DNA from 2 places in the Bacillus cereus group sp. BfR-BA-01383 genome. Region 2 is predicted to be linked to the other one. Evidence: riboswitches for the same ligand, from Rfam matches in the RefSeq annotation. Region 2 holds a riboswitch; the other holds the start of a gene.

Region 1 (4,433 bases), on a different contig from region 2:
AAAACTATACTGTCATTAACCAAAATGCATAATATAATAGAAAGAAAGGGCCTGTATACTATACAGGCCCTTTCTTTCTATTAACGATTATCAATTGTTTCCGGATATAGATCGTGGTTCATCATACGATAGTCTGCCATTTGTTCATACTTCGTTCCTGGGCGACCATAGTTGCAGTACGGATCAATTGAAATACCACCACGTGGTGTAAATTTCCCCCATACTTCAATATAACGTGGATCCATTAATTTAATTAAATCATTCATAATTACGTTCATGCAATCTTCGTGGAAATCACCATGATTACGGAAACTAAATAAATATAACTTTAAAGATTTACTCTCTACCATTCTTTGCTCTGGAATGTAGCTAATATAAATTGTTGCAAAGTCTGGTTGTCCTGTTTTCGGACATAAGCTTGTAAATTCAGGACAGTTGAATTTTACAAAATAATCACGGTTTGGATGATTATTATCAAATACCTCTAAAATTTCTGGGCTATATTCAAATAAATATTTTGTATTTTGATTTCCTAGTAATGTTACATCTTTTAAATCTGCATCTAATCTTCCTGCCATTTTAAACATCCCTTCTCGTTATACGCCGCGTTTATTTCCCCATACTAACGCATGAAGCTGAGGCAATACTTTCGCATCATTCATTTCTTTACAATTTACAGCTTTATCAATCAGCCACTCATACTTATCTAATAATTTTTTAATAAGCATTGCATCATCCACTGTTTTCGTATCATCGTTCCCTACTTGTAAGAAGAATGGTACATCCGGATAACGTTCGTGCATCTTAACTGCATATTCAAAGTCATAATCATCAAATACTACTACTTTTAAGCTAATATCTTTTCCTGCTAGTTTCTGAATAACAGAATCTAACTTCTGAAAATCTGTTTTCATTGCCGAACTTGGTGGTTTTGGAGAAATCGTTACCTCATCGATTTGAAGTAACCAATCTTGCCATTTACTCCCTTGCGTTTCGATTGCCGTTCGCATTCCATTCTCTTTTAATATAGAAAGAAGAAACTCAATATTTTTCAGCAATGCCGGATTTCCGCCTGAAATCGTAACATGAGAAAAATTTTCTCCTCCAATTGCAACAAGCTCATGCCAAATATCTTCCGCTGCCATCTGTCTAATTTGATCTTTAGCCGATCCATCCCACGTAAAAGCAGAATCACACCAAGCGCAGCTATAATCACAGCCAGCTGTACGGATAAACATTGTCTTTTGTCCTACAACCATTCCTTCACCTTGAATAGTCGGACCGAATATTTCCAAAACAGGGATTTTACTCATCGAGCATCCACTCCCGTCTTACTTCCGCATAACTAGTCGGCGTCTCAAATAGACGAACAAATTCAACACGAGCTCCTTTATATTCGTTCGCACGATTATCTTTTGTTAATGCTTCTGCCATCTTTTCATAAATCCAAACGACCATATTTTCAGCAGTCGTATTCATTGCAGGTAACGTTTCATTTAAATAACGATGATCTAAATAAATTTCTATTTCATTTTTCCAAATTTCTTTTATATCTCCAAAGTCAATTGCAAGGCCTATTTCATTTACATATCCACTAATCCCAAATACAACTTTATATGTGTGACCATGTAAGTTTTTACATTTCCCTTCATAGCAGTGTAAATGGTGTGCTGCATCAAATGTAAATTCCTTGCTGACCATTACTCTTTTATTATGATATTTAAGTTGTTTACGCTGAATATCCTTGTCCATTTTTTGCAAATTTTCTACGATGCGAAATCCAAAGAAATTATCCATTAGTTGCTCGCTCCTTCGCGTTCTTGTAAGTACGTATCTAATCCTGATTTACGAAGTTGACATGCTGGACATTCACCGCAACCGTCACCAATGATTCCGTTATAACATGTTAATGTTTTTTCTCTAACAAACTCAAATGCACCAAGTTCATCAGATAATTTCCATGTCTCTGCTTTATCAATCCACATAAGTGGTGTATGAATGACAAACGGATAATCCATAGATAAATTTAATGTAACGTTTAACGATTTCACAAACACGTCACGGCAATCTGGATAACCACTAAAATCAGTTTCACATACACCTGTTACAATATGACGTGCTCCAACTTGTTTTGCTAATACAGCAGCGAATGATAAGAATAGTAAATTGCGTCCATCTACAAATGTTGATGGTAATTCACCTTCTTCATGTGTAATCTCCATATCCGTTCTCGTTAACGCATTTGGAGCAAGTTGATTTAATAGACTCATATCTAGTACCGTATGTTTAATTCCTAGCTCTTTCGCAATTTCCGTTGCACAATCAATTTCTAATTTATGACGTTGATTGTAATTAAACGTTACAGCTTCCACTTCTGCAAACTGCTGCATTGCCCAAAATAAACATGTTGTACTATCTTGTCCACCACTAAAAACAACAACTGCTTTTTCTTTTTTCATTTCACTCATTCTCCTTCTCTACTACGAATAAGAAGAAAGAACGTTCTTGAACTGTCACAATAAAAAAACAAAACAATACCTCAGGATATTGTTGTTTCCATAGTTTTTTATAGAGGGAGTTCGCGAACCTCTCCCATGCAGTGCACGGAATTTCTTCTTTCATTGACAAAGTTTATTGTAACATATTGTATACTACCAGAAAAAATTTCTGATTTTTCCGCTATTTATTATTTCATTTCTTTCATTTTATAGTATGATTAATTTAATGCGAGACGAGAGGAGGCATCCCACTGAAACTCTTTATTATTTATCTCTTTTTAAATATATTATCTATCCTTGTTACAATGCTTGTATATCATTTATTTTGGAATCAAAGAGGGAAACGTTCTCCTAAATTAAATTCAGCTATATTTATTGTGTTATGTTGCATTGCTACCATACTATGCATCACTTTCGCTGCAGAAACAAATTATGGATTTCAATTTGATATGCGTCATATCGTATTAATTGTCGGTACATTAACTGGAGGTCCGATTGCTGGTGCTTCTATCTTAACCGTATTAAACATATACCGCTTCTTATTAGGAGGAGTAGGTGTTTTCCCATCCCTTATCGCTTCGGTTCTCCTATTTATTGTTCTACTATTAACATACAAACTGTTTAACCGAAGTTCTAATCGTATAAAAATAACACTCGCTATCTTTTACAGTCTCATATTCGGATTTGGCTGGATACCATTTTTCCTTGCAGAGGTTACAAATAAAGCTGATTATATACCGCATATTATCGTATACGAAATATGTACAATAATTGGAACAATCCTTATTTTATATTTGCTACACATATTGCAAACGCAAGTTCGTCTCCAAAATGAACTTATGAATGCTGAAAAATTTCATTTAATCGGTGAAATGGCAGCTTCTATCTCTCATGAAATTCGCAATCCCTTAACTTCAACGAAAGGATTTTTGCAACTTTTACAGTCAGATACATGTTCGGAGAAAGAACGAAAATTATATATCGACATAGCCATTAATGGTATCGAACAAGCAAATCATGTTCTTACAGACTACTTAACTTTTGCAAAACCGAGTATTGAAAAAGAACAACAATTACAAGTAGAAGAAGAATTACTTCATGCGTTATCTTTAATTACACCTCTCGCCAATTTAACAAATGTTCGTATACATTACATAAAACAAAGTACATCTTTCTTTATAGCTGGTGAAAAGCAAAAGCTGAACCAATGCTTATTAAATATTTTTAAAAACTGTATTGAGGCAATGCCTAACGGCGGTGACCTTATTCTTACATTAGTTCCAGACCATAAACATATCCAATTATATATAAAAGATACAGGCGTTGGTATGGATCAAGAACAAGTAAAACGACTCGGGTCACCTTTCTACTCGACGAAAGAAAAAGGGACCGGACTCGGAATGATGGTCGTCTTCAGTGTCATTCAAGCAATGAATGGAAAGGTTGATATTATTAGTGAAAAAGGAACAGGTACAACATTTTTATTAACTTTCCCAATCATACAAAAAACGTGATGAAGTTCATCACGTTTTTTCTGTTCCTTCAACTAATTCTGCAAAAGTTTTCACTTTTCCATGTGGTTTTTGATTTTCTTTCCGAGCTTTCCAAGCGCGCTCTTCTTCTCGCTTCTTCTTCGCCATATTCTGTTCAACTCCTTCTAACTCTTTCACCAAGTATTATTCCAAAGTAAGACAGGAAACTATGCATAGTTTTTTCTACCCTTTTTGATTATTTACCATACATTCACCGGCTTTTGAAGTGAGCTACGCACAAAAAAAGAAGCAGGAAGATCCCCCGCCCCTCTCATCTTACCGTTGTAGTATTGCATGTTTCGCCTCTTTTAACTGCGTAAGATGTCTTTGTTCATGCAAATCAAGAAATTGAACCCACTGATACAAATTCAAATCATTAAAAATAGGATGCTTTAATCCATTT
Region 2 (4,433 bases):
TACAAAGACACCCAACGATAGCAGAGACGGAAAGCTGCTCGTTTGCAACTAGAACGCCTGTTAATGCAGCAAAAACTGGTTCCATTGCGAAAATAATTGCTACTCTCGTTGGAGATGTATGTTTTTGTGCTGATGTTTGAATGAAAAAAGCAATGGATGTTGCAAACAGGGAAGTTAGAAAGAGTGCGAATAAAAAGGACTGATTCGTCCATAGTGATACTGAAAATAATTTTTCCCAATCTTCAAATAAAAAAGCGCAAATAGAAGAAAACATACCAACAGCTAATACTTGTGATGTGCTTAATAATAAAGGGGATATTTTTTTAGAAAAGAACCCGTTAATGAGAATATGCGCAGCGAATGCGACAGCACAACCGAGAACGAGTATATCTCCAATGTTTAATTGAAAAGAATCACCAGCCGTTAATAAATACAAACCTGCTGTTGCTACAGCAATACCAAGTACGATGAAAATTGTAGCCTTTTGTTTTAAAAAGATAAAAGACAGAATCGGAACCATAACGATACTAAGTCCAGTTAAGAAACCAGCTTTTGAAGACGTTGTATAAAGCAAGCCGAATGTTTGTAATAAATAGCCGACAAATAAGAAGAACCCGACCATCAATCCAGCTAAACTACTATGTTTTAATTCTTGTTTTGAAGTTTTCTGTGAGAAAATCATTTGAACGAATAATAAAATAATTCCAGCGAATAAAAAGCGAATGCCATTGAAAGTAAATGGCCCGACAAAAGACATAGCATTTTGAACGACAACAAACGTAGCTCCCCAAATAAAAGAGACAAATAATAAAGCAAGAGGAGCAATCCAATTTTTTTTCACAATCATACCCCCGTTAATTTTGTAAGATAGCTTTTCTAGCTAATTCATCAGCTACTTTATTTTGACTACTTGGAATCCACTTAATAAAAAAGAGGTCGAAACTTTTTATGTATTGCAATGCTTCTTCTAATAGTGGTGCAAACATTTTATTTTTTGCGTATTCTTTTTCAACAGCTCGCTCAACAAGCTGAGAGTCTGTACGAAAAGATACAATGCTATAATTATGCTCCGTGCAATACTTTAATGCTGCAAGTAAAGCATGGTATTCTGCTTCATGATTGGACATTGTCCCAAGTGGTAATGATAATTGTACAGGCGGTTGTATGCCTTTAATAAACACTCCCGCACCAGAAGGGCCAGGATTTCCTTTTGTTGCACCATCAATATATACTTCAATCAAAATGCGAAACCTCCAAATTATAAGATTATCCCCTACTTAAAAGTGTTCTCGAAGTAGGGGATAGAGTACTTATCCAATTGTAATGCTATAACGACATGTAAATGTTTCATTCGCTTGTAAAGACTGAATTCCTTTTTTTTCTTTGAAATCTTTTGCTGGTTTTACTTCATCAGCGATTCCATACCAAGGTTCAATACATAAGAAAGGTGCGTTGTCTCCTGGTGTCCATACGCCGACAAATGGGAACCCATCAAATTCTACTTTTACAAATTTATTATGCTTATGTGAGCGAATCGAAATTTCATTCGTATTCATATTTTCAAAAATAAGTGCGTCATTTTTGAATAGATCGTATGTAAGTGGTAACTCTTTCGTATTTTCAGCGATTAGTTGCTTGTTACTTGAAAGATAAGGTCCTTCTAGTACACTTGTTTCTAAGCGTTCTGAACCATTAAATGATAGATGATAATCTGTAAATGATTCGCCGTCTACTAATGGGAAATTGAATCCAGGGTGTGCTCCAATTGAGAAGAACATCTCTTTTGAAGAAGGATTATTTACTTCATATGTAACATGTATATTTTGTTCTTCTAACTCATAAGAAACAAGTAATTCAAATTCGTATGGATACTTTTGTAGTGTCTCTTCATTACTCGTAACGATATAAGTGATTTTTGTTTCACTTTGCTCTTTTACAGAGAAGGTAAGATCACGAGCAAAGCCGTGTTGAGTTAAAGAATAAGGTTTTCCATCTACGTAGTATGTATTATCTACTAATCGGCCGACAATGGGGAATAAAATAGGTGCACGACGTCCCCAATAAGTAGAATCACCTTGCCATAGGTATTCTGTGTTGTCTTCTTTTAAGCGAAGGCTTTGCAGTTCTGCACCTTTGTCAGAAGTGGAAACGATCACTTTTTCGTTTTGAATTGTTGCGGTCATGAAGTGAAACCTCCTAAATATTTCATATGTTTCATTATACGTTGTCTAAAAGAAAAAAGGTAGTTCATGATAGGAATCTATTGACGAAAGAGTGCCTATTGCGTAAAATATAATCTTGTTGCTTAAAAACGAATAACGTGGTTCGAAACCATCCCACGTAAAAAAACTAAGGAGATTTTGTCATGAATATAAGAACATTAGTCGGAAATGGTATTTTAGCGGCATTATATATTGCTGTTTCTATGCTTATTCAGCCATTTGGCTTTACGAATGTACAGTTCCGTATTTCAGAGATGTTTAATCATCTCGTTGTATTTAATAAGAAAGCAATTTACGGAATTGTATTAGGTGTATTTTTAACGAATCTCTTTTTCTCACCAATGATCGCTTACGATTTGGTATTTGGAGTAGGGCAATCTATTCTTGCGCTAGTTGCAACGATTATATCAATGCGATTTATTAAAGGTGTTTGGGCTCGTATGATTTTTAATACAGTTATCTTTACGATTACAATGTTTATGATTGCAATTGAACTTCATCTTGCATTTGATCTGCCATTCCTATGGACTTGGTTAACATGTGCAGCTGGTGAATTTATTGTAATGGCAATCGGTATGCCTGTAATGTACTGGGTTAATAAGCGAGTGCAATTTGAAAGGTTTATGTAATAGATGAAAGAGCTGTTCCTATAGGGGATAGCTCTTTTTGTATGTGATTATAGTGAATATAATACTGTGACTCTTGATAAAATATAATAAAATATATATATGAAGTCTTATATAAGGGGAATCTAGTATGAAATATAAAATTCATTGGTTGTATAAAACGAAGCGTGGTTTGCAGACGGAATTAACAACAGATTATATGAACATAGAGGAAGTACTTCAATTTGCAGAGGATTTCGAGAAAACAGGAAGAGTAAAAGAAATTTTATTTTACGATGAAATGGATGCAGAGTGGTCATTAAAAGAAATGAAAAAGCTGAGTAAACAAGTGGAGGAAGAGCTTCAAGAAATATATGTTTATTTTGATGGTGGTTATGATCTGCAGACGAAAGAAGCTGGAGTAGGTATATGTGTGTATTATAAAAAAGGAAATAAAAACTACCGAATTCGCCGCAACGCATATATAGATGGTATATATGATAATAATGAAGCGGAATATGCATCATTATTATACGGCATAAATATACTCGAAGAATTAGGGATTAAGTATGAAGCAGTTACACTTCGCGGAGATTCTCAAGTGGTGCTGCAGCAATTAGCCGGAGAATGGCCTTGCTATGATGAACATTTAAATCATTATTTAGATCAAATTGAACAAAAGGCGAAGCAAATGAAATTAAAACTTGTATGTGAGCCAATATCTAGAAAACAAAATAAAGAAGCACATCAATTAGCGACGCAAGCATTAGAAGGGACGGTCATTGATAGTCATAAAGAAATAACCGAATAGAGAGGTGCAAAGGTGGATAAAAAGCAACTCATTACGGAGGTAAATGACTTATTAGAAACATATTGTGAAGGATGTTTTTTGCGAGAACATAATCGAAAGACAAATAGTAAATATTACGCCCATTCATTTTGTATACGACAATGTACAGTTGGAGAAACATTGAAAAAGTATGGAGAACAGTTGTCATGAAAAAACATCCAGAGAAAATTCTCTGGATGTTTTTTTTAGTGCTTTGCTTCGTTTAATTGATGCTCGCACTTGCTTAATTTCTTTTCCTCATTCATTAGAAATGGTTCATCTAAATCTGTCGCAACAGATTTCATAATTTCAAGTTGAGAGCGAGCTGCTTCTACGGCAGTAGTGGCATGCTCTAATGTGTCTGGATCCATTGAAATTGTTGCAGAACCTACCATTTTTTGTGCCGTTTCTACACGGAATTTTACTTCTTCAAAATCATTTACATGTGATCCCATTGTTATTGCCTCCTTTGTATTTTGCACATTTCACATAGTTTTTGCTCTGTAAAACGGAAATATACAAAGGAATAACAAAGGAGGTTACCAAGTAAGGTAACCTCCTTTCATATGTTGGATTAAAGTTTTACTACGTTAGCAGCTTGAGGTCCACGGTTTCCTTCAGTGATGTCGAAAGATACTTCTTGACCTTCTTCTAAAGCTTTGTAGCCGTCGCCTTGGATAGCAGAGAAATGTACGAATACATCGTCAGCGCCTTCCATTTCAATAAATCCAAAACCTTTTTCGTTGTTAAACCATTTTACTTTTCCTTGCATGTTAC

What was found. Region 2 has a riboswitch for preQ1 ahead of MR065_RS15125 (QueT transporter family protein). Riboswitches for the same ligand answer to the same signal wherever they lie in the genome.
Region 1: linked by a shared signal. The riboswitch ahead of queC (7-cyano-7-deazaguanine synthase QueC) and the one ahead of MR065_RS15125 (QueT transporter family protein) in region 2 are both predicted to bind preQ1.

The regions. Positions count from the first base shown of each region.
Region 1 is NZ_JAKUFP010000003.1:266,924-271,356, reverse strand. Features, by position in the region: gene MR065_RS05285 (YkvS family protein) at 1-32, shown strand, start outside; gene queF (preQ(1) synthase) at 81-578, opposite strand; gene queE (7-carboxy-7-deazaguanine synthase QueE) at 597-1,313, opposite strand; gene queD (6-carboxytetrahydropterin synthase QueD) at 1,306-1,797, opposite strand; gene queC (7-cyano-7-deazaguanine synthase QueC) at 1,797-2,459, opposite strand; PreQ1 riboswitch class I at 2,553-2,596, opposite strand; gene MR065_RS05260 (ATP-binding protein) at 2,804-4,012, shown strand; gene MR065_RS05255 (DUF6254 family protein) at 4,022-4,138, opposite strand; gene MR065_RS05250 (DinB family protein) at 4,307-4,433, opposite strand, start outside.
Region 2 is NZ_JAKUFP010000014.1:83,533-87,965, forward strand. Features, by position in the region: gene MR065_RS15110 (DMT family transporter) at 1-841, opposite strand, end outside; gene MR065_RS15115 (reverse transcriptase-like protein) at 855-1,241, opposite strand; gene MR065_RS15120 (aldose 1-epimerase family protein) at 1,311-2,183, opposite strand; PreQ1 riboswitch class I at 2,315-2,359, shown strand; gene MR065_RS15125 (QueT transporter family protein) at 2,366-2,851, shown strand; gene MR065_RS15130 (ribonuclease H family protein) at 2,979-3,638, shown strand; gene MR065_RS15135 (zinc-finger domain-containing protein) at 3,651-3,827, shown strand; gene MR065_RS15140 (DUF2564 family protein) at 3,863-4,111, opposite strand; gene cspB (cold shock-like protein CspB) at 4,231-4,428, opposite strand.